3 regions of the Nodosilinea sp. FACHB-141 genome follow, and region 3 is predicted to be linked to each of the others. Evidence: riboswitches for the same ligand, from Rfam matches in the RefSeq annotation. Region 3 holds a riboswitch; each other region holds the start of a gene.
The links. A riboswitch is a leader RNA that binds a small molecule or an ion and turns the genes downstream of it on or off. The one in region 3 is predicted to bind cyclic di-AMP.
Positions count from the first base shown of each region.

Region 1: it holds a riboswitch for cyclic di-AMP, as region 3 does, so the genes downstream of both, H6F59_RS11615 (ArsB/NhaD family transporter) here and ntrB (nitrate ABC transporter permease) in region 3, are expected to answer to the same signal.
Region 2: it holds a riboswitch for cyclic di-AMP, as region 3 does, so the genes downstream of both, H6F59_RS10000 (universal stress protein) here and ntrB (nitrate ABC transporter permease) in region 3, are expected to answer to the same signal.

Region 1 is NZ_JACJPP010000011.1:681,987-688,366, reverse strand. Features, by position in the region: gene H6F59_RS11620 (hypothetical protein) at 1-1, opposite strand, end outside; gene H6F59_RS11615 (ArsB/NhaD family transporter) at 623-1,960, opposite strand; cyclic di-AMP (ydaO/yuaA leader) riboswitch at 2,067-2,220, opposite strand; gene H6F59_RS11610 (glycosyltransferase family 2 protein) at 2,273-3,319, opposite strand; gene H6F59_RS11605 (UPF0104 family protein) at 3,387-4,481, opposite strand; gene H6F59_RS11600 (C40 family peptidase) at 4,515-5,231, opposite strand; gene H6F59_RS11595 (hypothetical protein) at 5,279-6,380, opposite strand, start outside.
Region 2 is NZ_JACJPP010000011.1:310,224-316,603, forward strand. Features, by position in the region: gene speE (polyamine aminopropyltransferase) at 1-407, opposite strand, end outside; gene H6F59_RS09990 (peroxiredoxin) at 713-1,264, opposite strand; gene H6F59_RS09995 (aldo/keto reductase) at 1,428-2,393, shown strand; cyclic di-AMP (ydaO/yuaA leader) riboswitch at 2,719-2,878, shown strand; gene H6F59_RS10000 (universal stress protein) at 2,977-3,552, shown strand; gene H6F59_RS10005 (universal stress protein) at 3,782-4,303, shown strand; gene H6F59_RS10010 (hypothetical protein) at 4,493-5,149, opposite strand; gene H6F59_RS10015 (aspartate carbamoyltransferase catalytic subunit) at 5,148-6,164, shown strand; gene H6F59_RS10020 (YdcF family protein) at 6,284-6,380, opposite strand, start outside.
Region 3 is NZ_JACJPP010000003.1:72,780-79,159, forward strand. Features, by position in the region: gene arsJ (organoarsenical effux MFS transporter ArsJ) at 1-62, shown strand, start outside; gene H6F59_RS26650 (hypothetical protein) at 172-303, shown strand; gene H6F59_RS01055 (phosphatidate cytidylyltransferase) at 300-1,172, opposite strand; gene queC (7-cyano-7-deazaguanine synthase QueC) at 1,349-2,035, opposite strand; cyclic di-AMP (ydaO/yuaA leader) riboswitch at 2,467-2,626, shown strand; gene ntrB (nitrate ABC transporter permease) at 2,724-3,572, shown strand; gene H6F59_RS01070 (ABC transporter substrate-binding protein) at 3,710-5,116, shown strand; gene H6F59_RS01075 (ABC transporter ATP-binding protein) at 5,233-6,075, shown strand; gene H6F59_RS01080 (hypothetical protein) at 6,115-6,363, opposite strand.

The sequences.
Region 1 (6,380 bases), on a different contig from region 3:
TGACGGACCTCAAATTTGGATCTTGTACAAGATTCGCGATGGCTTTTTAACGGCAAAAGAATCTTGGCTTGTGACCCAGAATTCTGCGCCTCTTGCTTTTTTGATGGTTCTTTCTAAGCTGAGAAGGTTTGAGCCTAGAAAGACAGATCGAAAAAGCGAGAGATTAAACTCTAAGCTTCACAAGCTCTCAATCCAACCTAAGGATAATTTTATAAAGTGAAGTCGCTCGCAAGGAAGAGATGATCCCCCTAAATTTGACAGATCTACACTTAGACTAAAAACCATAAAAAAATTATTCGCTTACTAAAAAATGTGGTCGCTGATAAGGGTCGTGCGATCGCCCCAAAAGCATCTACCCCTCGATAGGATCTTAGAATAACTGTTAGCTACTGTGGCCAAATTGGCTCTCCTGTAAATAATTCACACCCTCATAAGGAGAGGCTTTTGTTTTAAGCACAGATAAATTTTCTCGATAGGTTCTACCATTTGATACTTTTTAAAGCTGCAAAAGTAAGGGTGCATCACCCAGTGGGGTAACGCACCGTTAATACAGTTAGCTGCCTGTAGACGATCACTCGGCTCGGCTCTAGCCCACAGATGGAATTGCTCTGGGTCGAGCCACCTACAGCAGGAATCGCATGCCCACGTAGGCGCTGATAGTAATCAACTGTAGCGCCATGATCGGCAGGCCATAGTTCAAAAACTGTCGAAACGAAATCGGCTTACCGTGCTGTTCAGCAATCCCCGCCGCCACAATGTTTGACGATGCGCCGACTAGGGTGCCGTTGCCGCCCAGGGTCGCGCCAAACATCATGGCCGCAAACAAAGGCAAAATCTCGGGCGAAATCTGCCCGGCAAAGTCGGGCGACAGCAGCTCCGGCCCGGCCAAATTGACGTTGACCAAGTATTCCTTGAGCAGGGGCACCATCGCCACCACCAGGGGAATGTTGGGAATCAGGCTGGAGAGAATGCCAGTGACGAACAACAGCAGCATCGAGCCTAGGGCGATGTTCTTACCAATTACAACCCCCAGCAGCCCTGAGGCCGAGCTGATCACCCCAGTTTCTTGCAGGCCGCCAATCAGCACAAAGACGCTCATGAAAAAGATCAGCGTGCTCCAGTCGACATCGCGCAGAATGTTGTGCACGGTGTCGATGCCGCTGTGGTGGGTGAGCAGCAGGCAGAGAGCGGCCCCCAGCAGAGCGATCGTAGGGGGAGAGACTGGCACTGGCAGGCTTTCGCCCACTACAAAGAGCCCCAGCACCAGGGCCACAATCAGCCCACCCAGAGCCAGCATGCGGGGATGGTTGACGACCGGATGAGGCAGGTGGTCGAGGTCATCGAGCTTTTTATTCCAGGTGTTGGGAAAGAGGATAGGCAGCATGAAGACGATAGTGGCGATCGCCACTACGCCCCCCAGACTGAGCTTGGTGAGATATTCCAAAAAGCTCATGTTAATCGCGTCGCCCACAATGAAGGTGGCCGGGTCGCCCACTAGGGTGAGCAGGCCGGCGCTGTTGGCCACAAATACCATCAAGATCAGCAGGGGTACGAAGTTGATGTTGAGCTCTGCCGCCATGGGTGGAATCAGCGGCGCCAGCAGCATGACGGTGGTGGCATTGGGCAGCATGGCGCAGATCGGAGTGGTAATAGCCACAATGCCCAGCAGCAGCCGCTTGCCCTCCCCGCGGGCCATAATCACCATTTGGGTAGCTAAATATTCAAAAATTTTGGTGGGTTCAAAGGCCCGCACCATCACCATCACCCCAAAAAACAGCGCCAGGGTGGCGTGGCTGTTGCCGATGTAGCCAATGGCTTGCTCAAGAGTCAGCACATGAAAAAATATCAGCAGCATTGCGCCCAAGAGGGCCGCAACGGTGAGGTGCATGCGCTCGGTGGCGATCAGGGCCAATACCCCAAAAAAGACCACCGATGCGGTGATCTCAGACCAGGTTTCCATAGCCTGTCTCCTGTTGTGGTGCTAAACGAAACCCTTAGACAAAACCTTTATCGAGGGTGTTAACTATCCTAGGAGAACTATGGATAGCGTTAGAAAAAGCTTCCAGATGTTCTCTCCCAAGGCCGACGGAGTTAGCTGACGGGCGAGAGGTGAGAGAGCCCCTTCTCTGGCGATGCGTTTCGCCCTGAGATAAGCCCCAAAAGTTGGTTCCTCCGCATCAGTCAACTCTCAACGAGCGCTGACTTAGGCCGCGTAACCATTGAATTGACTGCGAATTTGGCAAATCTGCCCGAAATCAACAATTTGTAAGGCTTAGGGGCCGCTAGTTCCAGGGTTGACGGGAAGGGCCAACCCCGGGGATGAAGCCTTGCTGACCACCTCACGCACCCGGTAAATGGGGCGCTGCTGCGATTCGTGGTAGGTGCGCATGAGCAGTTCGGCCAGCAGGCCAAAGCTAAACAGCTGAATGCCCGCCAGCACCAGCACGACAACGAGAACCAGCAGGGGGCGATCGCCAATATCCTGACCGGCCAAAATCTTCACCAGGGTGAGATAAATTCCCAAGGCAACGCCCAACGCCATCGACGCCAGCCCCAAGCTGCCAAAGACGTGCATGGGCCGGGTGAGAAACTTCTTCATAAAGTAGACGGTAAGCATGTCCATCACCACGCGCAGGGTGCGGCCCAGACCGTATTTGCTGGTGCCAAAGCGGCGGGCGTGGTGGGTGACGGGCATCTCGGTAATGCGGGCCCCTTCGATAAAGGCCAGAGCGGGCAAAAAGCGGTGCAGCTCGCCGTAGAGGTTGAGGTCGCGGATCAGCTCGGCTCGGTAGGCCTTGAGGGAGCAGCCGTAGTCGTGCAGCTCAACCCCGGTGACCCCAGCAATCAGCCAGTTGGCAATTTTGGAGGGAATTAGCCGGGTAAAGGTGTTGTCTTGGCGGTTTTTGCGCCAGCCGCTGACCAGGTCGTAGCCCTCGTTGAGGCGATCGAGCAGGCGGGGAATGTCGGCGGGGTCGTTTTGCAGATCGCCATCCATGGTGATGACGATTTGGCCACGGGAATGGTCAAACCCGGCAGCCATGGCGGCGGTTTGGCCGTAGTTGCGGCGCAAGATCACGGCGCGCAGCTGGGGATATTGCTGGGCCAACTCGCGTAGGCGATCGCTCGATCCGTCGCTGGAGCCGTCGTCTACCCCCAAAATTTCGTAGGTGTAGCCCAGCCCGTCAAGCGCTCCGGCGATCGCTGCCACTAAGGCAGGTAAGCTCTCGTACTCGTTGTAGACTGGCACCACCACCGAGATGTCGATGGGGGGCGTAAAGGTCGGCAGTGCAGAAAGCGAGGGGGAATGGGTAAATGTCATGGCAGCTTCAGCACAACGGGTGAGACCGGCAAAGTCGATAATCTGTGCCGTCTAGGCAGACAACAATTTATTTGAGTGTACTGGAAAGGCCCTGCCCAAAAGTGGCTAATGCAGCACCCAGAACCTCGGCCAGGGTGCTGACCACCCGATACAGCACCACAGCGCTGAGCACCACGGCAGCAGAGAATTGTCCTTGAAGCAGACTGAGGGCGATCGCCTCAAACACGCCCAGGCCACCCGGTGCGCCCGGCACCACTAGCCCCCCCAGCCAGGCCAAACTAAAGGCGCTGATGGTGCTGGGCCAGTCGCTCGCCGCCAACGGTGTCACGGCCCTGAGCACCAGGCAAAAGCCAAGGCCGCGTAGGGCTACGTAGCCGAGCTGGCCGAGCAGGGGTTTGAAAGGGTAGTGGCGAAGGCCGGGAGTGGAGGGAGATGAGGGAGAATTTTCGGCGTTGCTTAACGCAGGTATGATTTGCCCCCCCGCCCCCCCCAAATTAGGGGGAGGCAGAGTCTCAAAGTCCCCCAGAATTGGGGAATTTAGGGGGCCATGCAGAGTCTGGAGGTTTTGCCGGTTCATGCCTCGATTCAGCAACGCCGAATCTTCGGTAGGTGGGTGGGCAGCTTTGGAGCGGCTGAGGCGATTGACTAGAGAATTGAGCCAGCGGGGGGAAAGGGTGGCGAGGACAATGCCCAGGCCCAGAAGCTGAAAGGGCCAGTAGTGAGTGGGAGTGGCAATGCCCACGACTAAGGCGGCGGCGGCCATGAGGAGGGGTTCTAGAGCGGTGCCGATGATGGCGGGGCCGTTGTCGACCCCTGCATGGCGCAGGGCACGCACTCGGCCAAAGAAGTGCCAGACGTTGCCGGGCAAGTATTTCAGCAGGTTGGTTTGCAGGTAAACGAGAACGCTCCAGCTGCCGGTAATGGGCTGTTGCAGAGCTTGCAGGGTCCAGCTCCACACCCAGCCAGCCCAAATGTGGGCCAGCAGCGTCATGCCGAGGGCCACTAGCAACAAGCTCCAACCCTGGACGCCAATGCGCAGGGCGCTAATCTCAGCCCAGTGACGCACCAGGGTGTGGAGTAAGAAGGCGATCGCCGCACCCACCACTACCCAGCGAGCTAAGGGCTTTAGGCGCGTTAGCCAAGCAGCATGCAAAAACGACAAGGGCACCCCTCAAACAGGCAAACGCTGCTTGGACTATAGCGCGCCCCCTGGGCAGTAACTGGTCATCACCCGCCCCGCCCGGCGCAGCTGCCGATGGTAAGACGCGCTCACGGGGTGCGACAGATCGGTTAACGAGTCGATGCCAATGCCGTTGCGGCCCTGGTCAACCCCTGAACTGTGAATATAGTCGCCCTGACCCAGGTAGAGGGCCACATGCTTAGTGCGTTCTGGGGTGCCAAAAAAGATTAAGTCACCCGGCAGTAGCTCATCCCAGCCGATGGGCTGGGTAAAGGCCTCCTGCTGGTATGAGTCGCGGGGCAGACGAATGCCCACCGAGGCAAAGGCTGCCTGCATTAACCCTGAGCAATCGTAGTTGGGGCCAACAGTGCCGCCCCAGAGGTAAGTGTTGGGTGTGGCCATCGCCCGCTGCGTAAAAGCGATCGCCTCCGGCAGGCGAGGCTCAATGGCGCTGCGATCGAGGGAGACAGGTTGGTAGGACTGTTCAGCGGGCTTGAGCGCATCCCCATCAGCAGCGCTGATCCAACCGGGATAGTCGTCTTCGCAAAGGATCACCGCGTAAGCCTGGGGGGATGCTTGCATCAGCCGCAGATGCCGCCCCACGGCTGCCTGGGTCACCAACCCCTCCAACGCGTCAGTTTTGTAGAGGTTGAGGGCCTGATCACAGATATATTCCTGCCCAAAGGATGCAAATAACCCTTCTTGACTAGAGAATGCCGCACTCGAATCCATAGTCACCCCCACTTCCCCATCTCCCTCACCTTCCCTATCTCCCTCACCTACTTCCCCCTATCTCCCGTATTCCGTACATTCACCACCTTCTTCAGCACGTTAAACCAAAAGGTCGACCCCATAGAAATGGCGAAACCGCTGACCAGCCAGCCCAGCAAACGGCGCGGCACAAAGGGAACCGGCCACGACTGCTCGGCCACTAGCTGCTGCTGCACCACCACCTCGTTGTAGCCCAGCGGGAAAGGAATCTCGTCGAGGGCCTGGTTGACGGCGGTCTGCACCTGTTTAATGTCTTGGTCAAAATTGCCGGTCGATCCAGCTGCTAGCTGGTCGGCAGTTTGGGTAATCGAGTTGCGCAGAATCGGGTCTACGGCCAGGCGAGTGGCAATGTGAAACGAGTCGGCGTTGATAGAGACCGCTGTGGCAATGCCGATCAGCAGCGCGACCGCCTTAGCGTTGCGCTTGTAGACGCCGGTGGCCCGCTCCATGCCGCGATCGAACCACTTTTCAAGTTCGAGGCCAAACAGCTTTACGTCATCGCGGGCGGTGTCGGCGGTGACTTCGACCTTGTGGGCGATCGCTGCCAAACTGCTGCGCAAGGCCGGGGTGATGGGGGCCTGGGCTAAGCGATCGATTAAAGCTTGGGCATCGAGGTTACCGCCCTGAGCCAGACGTCTCAACTCGCTATAGGCAGGGCTGTTGTCATCAAAAATGTCGAGCAGCTGCGCCACATTGGGCCGCAGCTTGCTGAGCATCGCCGCCCGCTCGGTGGGGGTACTGGCCAGCCCGCGCTTGATGTACTCTAGGCGGCGCAAAAAGGTTTCGGTGAGGGGATGGCCGTCGGGTAGCACATCCGCCGCCATCAGCCCAAACTCATTTAGGCGGTTGACGACGCGATCGAGGCTCTCAGGCAGCGAGACAATGCCCGCTCGAAAGTCATCAATTATGGTGTGAATGCCCTGCTCCAGCTGCTGAAGCTCGGTGTTGAGCAAAAACTCGTTGCCGGTACTGGCCTTGAGGTCGCTGAGAATATTGGTTACAGGACCCAGCACGCGATCGCGGGCAAAACTGTGGATGCGATCGTTAGCCAACACCTGCCACAGATTGCCCAGCTGCATGCGCTCTAGCAGACTGTTTGCAAAAGCCTCG
Region 2 (6,380 bases), on a different contig from region 3:
AGTTTATTGGTGATCTCGTCGCGCAGCTCACCCAGGTCAACGTCGATGCGCTCCAGCAGTTCGAGCTGGCCGCGGTTCATCTCTAGAGCCGAGCCGTAGTCGGCCTTGAAAGCGACCTTGAGCTTGTCGAAGGAGATCCAGGGATTGACAGTGTCGCCGCAGGTAAACAGATCAACCGCCGCGTAGCGGTACTCAGGCCAGGTGTGGATGGCCAAGTGACTTTCTTGAATCACCACTACCCCTGACACCCCAAAGGGCGAAAAATGGTGAAACACCGAGCTAATTACCGTGGCTCCGGCGTCGGCGGCAGCCCCTACCATGCTGCTTTCAATCAGCGGTACGTCGTTGAGAATGTCTGACGAGCAGCCAAAGAACTCAACCAAAATATGTCGTCCGAGCGAATTCATGCGCCCTTTCCCCCTTAGAGTTGGCCCAAAACAAAGATCGACTACTGTATCACTGTTTCAGAGTCTATTTCCCCAAGGCAGTGCGAGGCGCTGCCTTAGGGATCTTGTAATGGTGTAGACCCCCAGGGGTGTTTTTGCCTGTCGGGCAGATCACAAGTTGTCGGGGGGGCAGGTTGGGGGGCGATCGCGCTCAAAAGATGAGGCCTTCCTCCGCGCCACCTGTACCTTCAGGTTCATAGACCGCAAAGAATTGTGGGGAGTGGTTCTACCCCGGCCTAACCAACCAGGCTAGGCCACCTATTTCCCTACACCCCCTGCTGCAACTCATCTAGTGCTGCCAGCACCTCTTGGCTGTGAATCACTGGCTGCACCCCCAAAAAGCGGGCTCGCATTGTGCCGTCGGGGCCAATGATATAGGTGTGCCGCAGCGACATTGCTCCCAGCCATGAGCCATAGGCTTTACTCACCGTTCCTTTTGGGTCAGACAGCAGCGGAAACTCTAACCCCTCCGAATCGCAAAACTCGGCGTGGGACTCAACACTGTCGGCACTAATGCCAATTACCTGAGCATTGCGGGCTTTGTACTCAGCAATGTCGCGCTCAAAGCGCTGGGCTTCAATGGTGCAGCCGGAGGTAAAGTCGCGGGGGTAAAAATACAGCACTACCCACTGGTCGCGAAAGTCAGCCAGTGACATCTCCCCATCGCCAGCGTTGGTTGGCAGGGTAAATTCTGGAGCTGGCTCTCCTAAAGGAATTTGGGCACCCCCCAGGGCTAGAGCCGGAGCGGGAGATATGACCCAGCTCAGCCAGGCCAGACAAAGACATAAAACGGCCTGAAGTAAGCGACGGCGATTCATAAAAATCCAGTCCTGGGGAATAGAAAATTAATGGAAAAAACGGAACTAATCAAGCTCCAAATCATCCGATCGCTAGAGATTTCTGAAGGCTTTTTAACCAAAGTTTACAATATTGCTGTCTTCATTTTATGCCCGCTGCCGCTCCCTTCAAGGAACTTTTACGATGCCTCTAACTACTGACCTACAAACCATTACCCTTGGCCCCAACGGCCCCACTGTACCGGCGTTGGGGGTAGGTACCTGGGCCTGGGGCGACTCCCTGTTTTGGGATTACGGTAAAGCCTATAGCGACAGCGACCTGCACGCCGCCTTTGAGGCTTGTCTCGACGCCGGCCTGACTCTGTTTGACACTGCTGAAATTTACGGTTTCGGCAAGTCAGAGCGGCTACTGGGTCAGTTTATGCAGCAGCGTCCTCAGCAGGCCGTGATTGCTACCAAGTACTTCCCGCTGCCCTGGCGATTTTCTCAGCAGTCGGTAGTAGATGCGCTAGCCGCCAGCCTCGATCGCCTCCAGGTACCCTCGGTAGCGCTTTACCAGGTGCACCAACCGGTGAGTTTCTTGCTCAGCCAAAAAGACCTCATGCAGGCCCTAGCGGCGGAGGTTAAGCAGGGCCGCATCGGTGCCATTGGGGTGAGCAACTACCCGGCCAGCCAAATGCGCGAGGCCCACGGCTATTTAGCTGAGTACGGCATTCCCCTCGCTGTTAACCAGGTGCCATACTCTCTACTCAACCGCAAAATTGAAACCAGTGGCGTGATGGAAACGGCGCGGGAACTGGGCGTCACCATTCTCGCCTATAGCCCCCTGGCTCAGGGGTTGCTCACGGGCAAATACACCCCTGAGACCGACCTCAAACCCACTGGCGCTAGACGCATTAGCCCTAGCTTTAGCCAGGGGAACTTAACCAAGCTCAAGCCCGTGATTCAGGCGCTAAAAGAAATTGGGGAGAAGCATGAACGCACCTCCGCCCAAGTAGCCCTCAACTGGCTAGTGGCCCAGGGCAATGTGCTGCCCATCCCTGGCGCTAAAAACGCTCGCCAGGTTGCCCAAAACGCTGGGGCTTTAGGTTGGCAACTGACCGTGGATGAACGCGACCAGTTAGGTCAGTTGACTCAGGACTATCGCTAGGCTTGCAGGGGGGATAGGCTGCGATTGGGTCAGTAGGCCCGGGGATATCGCTAGGCCTGGAGGGGAGGATAGGTTGCGATCGCGGCCTATCCTCTACCGCTTCAAAGCCAAAGAATCCTTCTAACGGAAGATGTTTAATTAAAAAGAAACGGTTTTCTTAAGAATATTTTTTAGCTTGATTTGCGCTTTATTTTGTGTCAGTAAATTCACCCAAAAAATAAAAAACTATTGTTTTAATGTCCAGGTGTATCGCGAGATACAAATAGTCACATAACGCAAGGATTGTGTTGACGGTTTTCATTTTTCCCTTCTACAATTTAGAAGTCGAACAAGTCAGCCTAATCTAGTCGGCCCAATGGCTAGAGCGGGGGAACCAGTAAAGGGGCGTGTTTCCGAGTTCTCAAACCCCCATGAAGGGTAATCGGAAAAGGGTATCTCTCAACCCTAGCCCGTCAGCTAACCTCGTCGGCGTTGAGGGAGACTGAACTATCACCATTTACGCTAATGCGTTGATTGTTTCAGTGTCCTAAGTCGTGTTAACACGGCTTGTTCGCTGTTCATGACTAGGCTCCAGGAGGGTCTCATGCAGCTCAAATCGCGCACCACTGCCCCATTAAGGCAGCCATTTCTGAATGCACCTCAGGTCTCTCCCGAGGCGGCAATCAAGCCCATGATTATGCGTTTAGAGGCGGCCCTAGGTCGTCGCGATCTCGCAAAGAATATTGTTTTACTGCTGCGTCCGAAGCCGCCTGCTACAGGTCCCAATACAGACGAGCAAACGATCAATTTTGTGGTCGGATATAGTGGCTCAGCCCATAGCCAGGCAGCCCTCGACCTGGCCCTATGCGTGGCTCATCAAACCCGTTTGGCTAAGCCTAACCCTGTGCTAGTGCATGTGGTTTATGTGGTCGATAAAACTCGCCCTAAAACCATTGCCAATGCCGATCGCATTCTGTGGCAGGCGCGCTGCTTAGCTAGCGAATGGCGCGGCTCACTCAACGCCCACCTGCGGGTAGGTCAGGTGGCGACCGAGCTTAGCCAGGTAGCCAAGGAGATCGGGGCTGAAGTGTTGCTGGTGGGATGTCACAACACTAAGCACCGCCTGGTGCAACAGCTAGATTCTCAGACCCCATGCTCTGTGCTGGGGCTACCCAAGTAAATTGAGCACCTCGTCGACGTAGATCGGCATTAAGCATTGGACCTTCGGACCGTGGAGCCGTCTTATTTGGTTAAGGTCCGCGGTGCCCCCAGAAACCTATGCTGCTGGTCTAGGTATCGCAGCCACGGTTTGTTTTTGGGGAACGGTGGGGCGATCGTCTGCCCTCACTTGAGCAGCTCCATTAGACGTTCTAAGCAACTTCGCCACCTATATTCTTGAGGAAGAAACTGTGAGCTATCAAAAGATTCTGGTGGCCCTCGATCGCACTGCCGCCTCCGATCGCGTTTTTGACTATGCCCTGGGGTTGGCCCAGTCTTCCCAAGGGCAGCTACAACTGGTTCACAGTCTCAATATTGCCTCCCACGACAACCTGGGGAAGCTAATTGATGCTGGAGTAGGCCTGCAAAGCCCTACTAATGTGCAGCACGAAGAGGAGGCTGCCCGGCTACAGCGAGCTCAAGAGACCAAACAATGGCTAGAACAGTTGCGCGCTGAGGCTCTAAAACGAGATATCTCAGCAGATTTTATTTGTGAAATGTCCGAGCCTGGCTCGTTTATCTGTCAGCTCGCTAAAACCTGGGGCGCCGACGTAATTGTAATGGGCAGCAGCGGCAAAAAGGGCTTGAAAAAACTCGTAATGGGCAGCACGAGTGACTATGTGTCAAAGCATGCTTCTTGTCCAACCCTAGTGGTGCCCAACGACAGCAGTCAAGAAGTTGAACTTTTCTCTAAAGCCTCTGAACCTGCCTAAGCCGGATTTTTTAGCTGCCAATACAATACTTTCAAATAATTATTATTGGGAAAACAAGGCGGGTACCCAAATTGGTGTAGGTGTTGGGAAGTTGAAATTTTGTAGCTAATAAAAGCTTCAGTTCAAGTTAAGGCTGCTTGCCTTATCCGAATCTGCTGGACGGTTGTGCTGTTGTTTAAAGCTGGAGATTCACAGCACTAGAGGGTTGCCCCGGTTGGTAAATGTCACCGCTTCGATTTTCCAGTCGGGCTGGTTGATCAAGGTTTCTCGTAGGCTGCCTAGCAGGGCCTTTTGCTCACACACCGATAGCGATTGCAGCACTCGGCGCGAATCGCGGGCCACTCGCAGGTCGATGGTAACGGTGTTGGTTTCTGGGTCGAAGCTAGTGCGGTAGCCCGAGAGGGTCAGCTCTGGAGTTACCTGTTCCGCCATGATTAGGGCAACGGTGTTCTCCATGCTCTGCTGGCGGGGCACTTGAATGGGCTCAGTTTGGTAGCCTTCGCAGCGATCGTCGAGGGTGTAGAGGTCCACGGCGACTGGGTCAGCGGGCACCACCAACCGTCGGGCCTTGGCCTGCATCAGGCGGTTGGCAGCGACCAGCTCATTAGTGGGGTCATGCAAGGTTGCTATGGGGCCTGAGCTCTCTTCGCCCAGTGGTTCACTGGGGCTAGGGCTGGCAGTCGATTGGGTAGGGGTTGACGTGGTTACTCCTGACTCGGCCTCATTTTCCACGCACCCCCCCAGCAAACCCAGCAGCGCTAGAGAAATCACCCCAGAGATCATCCCTGAGGCCCCGGGCCGGGTATGGTGGGGACGGTATTGAACGGGGTTGGGACAACGGACCATGGCAAGTGCTTCCTGGAATCGACGACACGTGCTGTCGCTGGCTGATTTTACGGCGGCGGAGTTTGAAACGGTGATGGAGACGGCTGTGAGCTTTTGGCAGGTGCTGTCGCGCCGCACCCGTAAGGTGCCCGCCCTACAGGGGTTGGTGGTTACCAACATGTTTTTTGAACCCTCCACTCGCACCCGCAGCAGCTTTGAGCTAGCCGCCAAGCGCCTGTCGGCGGATGTGCTCAACTTTGCCCCCGGTACCTCGTCGCTCACCAAGGGTGAAACCATTCTAGATACCGCCAAGACCTACCTTGCTATGGGCACCAACTTAATGGTGATTCGCCACCAGGAAGCGGGGGTACCGGGGGCGATCGCCGCCGAAATGGACCGGCTAAACACTGGCGTCGGCGTGCTCAACGGGGGCGACGGGCTCCACGCCCACCCCTCCCAGGCCCTGCTCGATCTATTCACACTGGGTCTGACCCTTGATCCGGAACAACCCACGGCATCGCTGCTGGCGGGCAAGAAAATTGCCTTGGTCGGCGATATTCTCCATTCCCGTGTCGCCCGGTCCAACCTCTGGTGCTTGACGGCCTGTGGCGCTGAGGTTCACCTGGCGGCTCCACCCACCCTGCTGCCCCCCGGTTTTGCTGACGCCTTTATTACCCAATCGCCCATTGATATTCCCCGCGCCATTGTGCAACACAGCACCCTAGCCCCAGCCTTAGAAGGGGCTGACTTTGTTATGACCCTGCGCCTACAAAAGGAGCGCATGGCCCAGCACCTGCTGCCCAGCCTGCGAGAATATCATCAAGGGTTTGGGGTAACGCGCGATCGCATCCAATCCTGCCAACCCACCGTCAAAGTGCTACACCCTGGCCCCGTCAACCGCGGCGTCGAAATCAGCTCTGACCTAATGGATGACCCCGCTCTGAGCCTAATCAGTGACCAGGTAACCAGCGGCGTCGCCGTGCGGATGGCGCTGCTGTACCTGATGGGAGTGGGGAAGAAAGGGACTGAGGAGTGAGGGAGTAGGGGATTGGTTTTGCGTTAAGACATTTAATTCAAAACCCCATCACCCCGTAACCTCATCACTCCATCACCCCTTAACCCCATCACCCCTTAACCCCATCACTCCATCATCCCCTACGCCCCAAACCCCGGTTCCCCCGTTTCTCGCGCCAAATAGCGGCCCATCATGCCATAGCCAATTAGTCCGGCCCATTCTCGTAGTACCAAAAAT
Region 3 (6,380 bases):
CGCTGATTACAGCGCAGCTGCCCGAGCCAGACCCTGCTGATTCGACCATGGTGGTGGGCTAATGAGCAAATGTTGGCGTTGGATGACCATTCAAAGATTTGTAATGGGAGGTGGAATCCGGAACATTGCTCTCTAAACTGTAGTTATAGCTACAGTTTTTGAAGGAAAGTTATGGATAAGCAATCGTCTATCCAGCGTCGCCAGGTGATTGGAGAGCTGCGCCACCAACTGCGATTCGCCAGTGTGGAAGAGCGCGATCGCATTCGCCAAGAGCTGAACTTTTGGGAGCAGCGGGGCCGCTAACTCGCCGACAGCAGGGGCAGCAGCAGGGTGACGAAAAAGTACACCAGTGCGCCTGTAAACACATAGCTATCGGTGCGGTCTAAAATGCCGCCGTGGCCGGGGATGAGGGCTCCAGAGTCTTTGACCCCGGCATCTCTTTTCATCAGCGATTCGGTGAGGTCACCCAGCAGGCTGGATGTGCCCACCATTAGGCCGAGGGCAGCTCCAGTGGCAGGCCAGATAGGCCATTGCAACCAGTGACTGCCAATCAATGCCACCACCATGCTGCCCAGCATGCCGAAGACCGCCCCTTCAACCGTCTTCTTGGGGCTGATGTTAGACAGCGGGGTGCGGCCAATAATTCTTCCAGCCGTGTAGGCCCCAATATCCGAAGCCCAAATGCAGGCAAAAGCTAGCAGGGTGATAACAAGACCGTAGGGTAGAGCATCTAGGGCAGGGGGCCAAGTTGCGGGCCAGAAGCCGCCCAGGGGCAGAGTGGTAGCGGTGTCGCCCAAGTCGCGCAGGCGCACCCAAAAGCTGGGTAGATAGCCACCGTAGAACAGGCCCAGGATAGACGCTGCCACATCGGCAATGGTGGCCACCTGGGGTTGGAACAGCAGATAAAAGCAGATAAACGTGCCGCTGAGCGGCAGCAGAGCGTCGGCCAAGGGCGGCGACAGGTGGGCAGTAATCAGCAGCAGCTGGCTTACCACCAGGGTAGTTTTGGCCGCCGGCAAGATGCCTTTGGCTTTTACCAGGGCAAAAATTTCGAGCTGCCCCAAGAAAATCAGCACCCCAAAGCCCAGGGTGAAGTACCAGCCCCCCAGCAAAATCATGACCAAGGCGACCGCGATCGCCACTATTCCGCTAATGATTCGAGGCCAGAGCATAGGTGGAAGTGCAGAGGGGGTTTAAACAGAGCGCGTTGCCTCCAGTTTTGAGGCAGCGACTGTCATGCAGCTTATTACACTGTGCCACATTCCCCTAGAGTCCCCGCTAGGAAACCAAGACAGGAGGCTAGCGGTAAGAGCAGGCCAAAGGCGTACCCGCCCGGTTAAACCTGTCTTTAGCCAGTAGAGGTGGCGAGCTGGGGATAGCCTGCTTCCACTAAGGCGCGATCGCGAATGCGGCAGGAATCGCACCGCCCACAGGGCTCCGCACCACCCAGATAGCACGACCAGGTTTGCGCGATCGGCACCCCCAGGGCCACCGCTCGACGCACAATATCTGCTTTAGAATCCACCACCAAAGGCGCAACCAGTTTGGGGGCATGACCTTCTAGCCCCGCCTTTGAGGAGAGCTGAGCTAGCTGCTGAAAGGCAGCCAGATATTCAGGCCGACAGTCAGGATAGCCAGAATAATCCACCGCGTTGATACCCAAGTAAATCGCCTCGGCCCCCTTGGCTTCGGCCAGGGCTAGAGCCAGGGCAATAAACACCGTATTGCGCCCCGGTACGTAGGTGGAAGGAATGCCCGCGTCAATGCCTTCCTGGGGCAGCGGCTGGGCCAGGTCGGTGAGAGAAGACGCGCCCCACTGGGCCAGATCGACATCGATGAAGTGGTGGTCTGCGATCGCAAAATGCTTTGCCACCGCCTTCGCTGCCTCTAGCTCGCGCTGGTGCCGCTGGCCGTAGTTAAACGACAGCGCCACCAGGTCATAGCCATCGGCGATCGCCTGGGCAGCGGCCGTAGCCGAATCGAGACCACCCGAGAGCAGCACAATGGCTTTAGGAGTAAGGCTTGACTGAGCCATAGGGCAAATGAAGACCGGAGCGACTAGTTACCCATTTGTACGATAGCTAGAATAGCCCAACGCTGCGCAAAAACCTATGGATTTTGGGTTTCTAGTACCGACAGATGACTGCGTTTTGCTGGAATCTTTGCCCCTTCAATCAATAGGTAATTACTCATGTTAAGTGCATTAAAGTCTGTGCTTCTTTAAGCAATAAGTCATTACTTATAGCAAATGTTTGGCGCTGACGAATCATTATTGTTAACAAAATAAGTCATGAGCTAATATCCATTGCACCTTTAAATAGGGAGAAGTCAAGCTATTGAGAGAAAACAGATCTTTACCTAGGATAGATACATTGAGTGCTGCTAAGTTTCTAGTTGACAGGCTCAGATTCTTACGCTTAAACTCAGTAAATCGAACAAGTCAGCCTAGTCTGCTAACCCTGTGTCTTTAGGTTTTTGCCTTTAAGTGTCTGGGTATGCAAGAGCGGGGGAACCAGTAAAGGGGCGTATTTCCGAGTTCTTAATACCCAAATTGAGGGTAATCGGAAGAGGACATCTCTCAGTCCTAGCCCGTCAGCTAACCTCGTCGGCATTGAGGGGAGATTGAATCGTCAGCATTTTTACTAATGTTTGGCTGTTTCAGTGTCCTAAGTCGTGTTAACACGGCTTGTTCGCTGTCCATGATTAGCCTCTAGGAGTGTTTCATGCAGCCCAAGTTGCGCACCCGTGCGGCTGCCCGTTCGGGGCAGACCAAGTCTGTCAAGCCGCCATTTCGCTTTCCGTTGGAAAGGATTGTCTTACCGGCGATCGCGTTTCTCGTCGTGCTGCTGGTTTGGTGGGTGGTCGCCACATTTTTCACCACGCTGATGCCTACTCCTGGGCAAGCGTTTATGGCCAACCTCGACTACATCTTTAATCCCTTTTTCCGGCGCGGGCCGGGCAATTTGGGCATTGGTTGGCTGCTGCTGGCCAGTTTGCGTCGGGTGCTGCTGGGGTTTTTGCTAGGCACGCTAGTGGCCATTCCAGTCGGCTTTTGGATTGGTCTATCGCCCCGCGCCATGATGGCCATCAACCCCATCGTGCAGCTGTTTCGCCCGGTGTCTCCGGTGGCCTGGTTGCCCATTGCCCTATCAATCTTTAACCTGGCCAATCCATCGGCTATTTTCGTAATTTTTATCACTTCCCTGTGGCCAACGGTGATCAACACCGCCCTGGGTGTGGCCAGCGTTCCTAAAGATTATTTAGACGTGGCGCAGGTGCTAGAAATGCCCCGCTGGCGGCAGATGACTAAGATTATTTGGCCAGCCAGCCTACCTTATATTTTCACGGGTTTGCGGCTGAGCTTGGGGATCGCCTGGCTGGTAATTGTGGCAGTTGAAATGCTCACTGGCGGCATTGGTATTGGCTTCTTTATTTGGGATGAATGGAACCGGCTCAGCCTTAGCTCGGTATTTTTGGCGGTGGTTGTTATTGGTCTCACCGGCCTAGTATTGGACTACGGCATCACTCTGCTCGAGCGCTGGGCAACCCACCGTCCTGCCAAAGCTATGTAGCCTTCAAGCTAACTGGCAAAACCTCTCAGTTCACTGCTGAGCAAATTCTTTGAAGAGCAGGTTTTGAGTAGGCAGCCAAACGCGGCTGGTCAGTCCAATCCCTTCCTGACACCTCACAGACAACAAGGATTAAAGCCATGACGATGATCAACCGGCGATCGCTCTTGCAAGGGGCGGCTGGGTTTACGGCGGGGCTAGCGGCTTCGGCCTGTAGTCAGGCGCTGCGATCGAGCAGTCCATCACCTAGCGGCGGGGCGGCTCAGGCCGCCAACGTTGAGCAAGTGGTTGACCCAGCTAGTTTAGAGCGGTCCCACATTAAGGTGGGCTATGTGCCCGTCAATGACTGCGCTCCGTTTGCGATCGCCCAGGCCAAGGGCTTTTTTCACAAATACGGGCTGACGGTTGCCCTCAACCGCGAGGCCAGCTGGGGCACCTCCCGCGATGCCGTCATCTTTGGGCGGCTTGACGCATCCCCGGTAGTCTCTGGGGCCGTCACCAACGCCCGGGTTGGGGCTGAGGGTGCTCCGGCGGCCCCTATGTGTGCGGCCCTGACCATTCATCGCCATGGCAATGCCATGACCATGAACCGCGCCATGTGGGATTATGGCCTGCGCCCTTGGCGAGAATATAATGGCGATCTGGAGGCCTTTGGTCGCGATTTTCGGGGCTATTTCGATAGCATACCCACATCTCAAAAGGTCTGGGCCGCGGTGCTCAGTTCAGCCATCTACGAATACTTCATTCGCTACATCTCAGCGGCGGCAGGGGTTGACCCGGTAGAAACGTTCCGCATCATTATCAGTCCGCCGCCGCAGATGGTCTCCAATATTCGCATTGGGGCCATGCAGGCTTACATGGTAGCCGAGCCGTGGAATACCCGTGCCATCACCGGCAACGAGGGTGTCGGCTTTACCTTTGCCCACGGCAAAGAGGTGTGGCAGGGCCACCCTGACCGGGTGCTGGCGGTGATGGAAGACTTCATCAACGAAAACCCCAAGACCTACCGCTCCCTCGTTAAGGCGATGATCGAGGCCTGCCGCTACTGCGACGACCCGGCCAATCGCACCGAAGTTGCAGAGATTATCTCGGCCCGATCGTTTACTGGGGCAAAGCCTAAATTTACGGAACCTGCTTTGGTGGGCAACTACAACTACGGCGGTTTCGACGGCAAAGATCGCACTGTTCAAATGCCAGATAGTACCGTCTTCTTTAAAATGCCCGAGAACCTGCCTCATCCCGCTGGCGACCATTCCACCTTTATGTGGCAGTCTCAGTCAATCTGGCTGATGACCCAGGCCACCCGCTGGGGGCAGATTGAGGAGTTTCCGGCCGATGCAGAGGCCAAAGCTAAGCAGGCCTGGCGCACCGATTTATATCGAGACATCGCAAACGAAATGGGTATTGAGTGCCCAGCAGATGACTACAAGGTAGAACCTGGGGAGCTATTCATCGACGGTCTTGCCTATGACCCCAGCGACCCAGTGGGCTATTTGAACGGGTTTGAGATTCGCGCTAACCGTCCCCAGCGGATCTATATGGGGTGAGAGATGGCTGGTTGAAGGGCTGACATGTCAAGATCTTTAAACCGACCCCCTTAAGCTAAGCCCGTTGCCCCGCAAACAGTCTTCCTTGCTCTAGATGCAATATTCAGGAGAAAACCATGGTCAAATCAAGTCAATACTCACAGCCCTCTGAGCAACGGCAGGCTGAGCTTGGAACCAATTTTTTGGTCATTCAAGACCTGGTAAAGGCTTACCCTAGCGCTGGTGGCGACCCCACAGTCGTGCTCGACAACATCAACCTCACCGTCGGCGCCAACGAATTTATCGCCATTATTGGCCACTCGGGCTGTGGTAAATCGACGCTGCTCAAGATTGTCAGCGGCCTAGAGCAGGCTACCTCAGGCGGGGTGCTTTTGGAAGGGAAACCAATCAAAAAGCCAGGGGCCGATCGCATGATGGTGTTTCAAAACTATTCGCTGCTGCCCTGGCTGACAGTGCGCGAGAATGTGCGGCTGGCGGTGAATGAAGTGTGCGACCATCTTTCTCCCCGCGATCGCACTGATCTGGTAGAAGAACACCTAGCCATGGTCAACCTCACCGACGCAGCCTTGAAATACCCTGACGAGCTGTCGGGCGGCATGAAGCAGCGGGTCGGCATTGCCCGCGCCCTGGCGATTCGCCCCAAAATGCTGCTGATGGATGAACCCTTTGGTGCGCTCGATGCCCTCACCCGCGGTCACCTCCAGCGCCAGGTGCTGGATATCTGGGAGCGCAACCCCCAGGCGGTAATGATGATTACCCACGATGTGGATGAGGCGATCTATATGGCCGATCGCATTGTGATGATGACCAATGGCCCCAATGCCCACATTGGCGAAATTTTGGAGGTGCCGTTTAAGCACCCGCGCGATCGCACTGCCCTGCGCGAATCCAAAGAGTACTTTGAACTCCGCAACCATGCCCTTGGGTTCCTCGATAGCTACTTTGAGCAAATGAGCTAGGGGCTTTGAAAAGGAAACGATAAACTCAGCTCACTGGCTCTACTCCGCTAAGACGTAGCGGGTGAGCACGCGCATGATTTCGTTGATGCGTCCGGTGGGCTGGGGTTTGCTCCATTCGCGCACTTCGGCAAAGCCGAGGCGATAGAGTTCGTGGATGATGCGCTCTACGCCGTGGGCGCTGCCGATGACCAAGATGCGAATGACCTCGCGCCCCGGCTCGGCAGCGGGTTCAATAGTGACTTGCAGAGCAGGATTTGACAGGATTGAAGGCATAAACGCTTGCGGCATAGAAAGCTCCTTGTTGG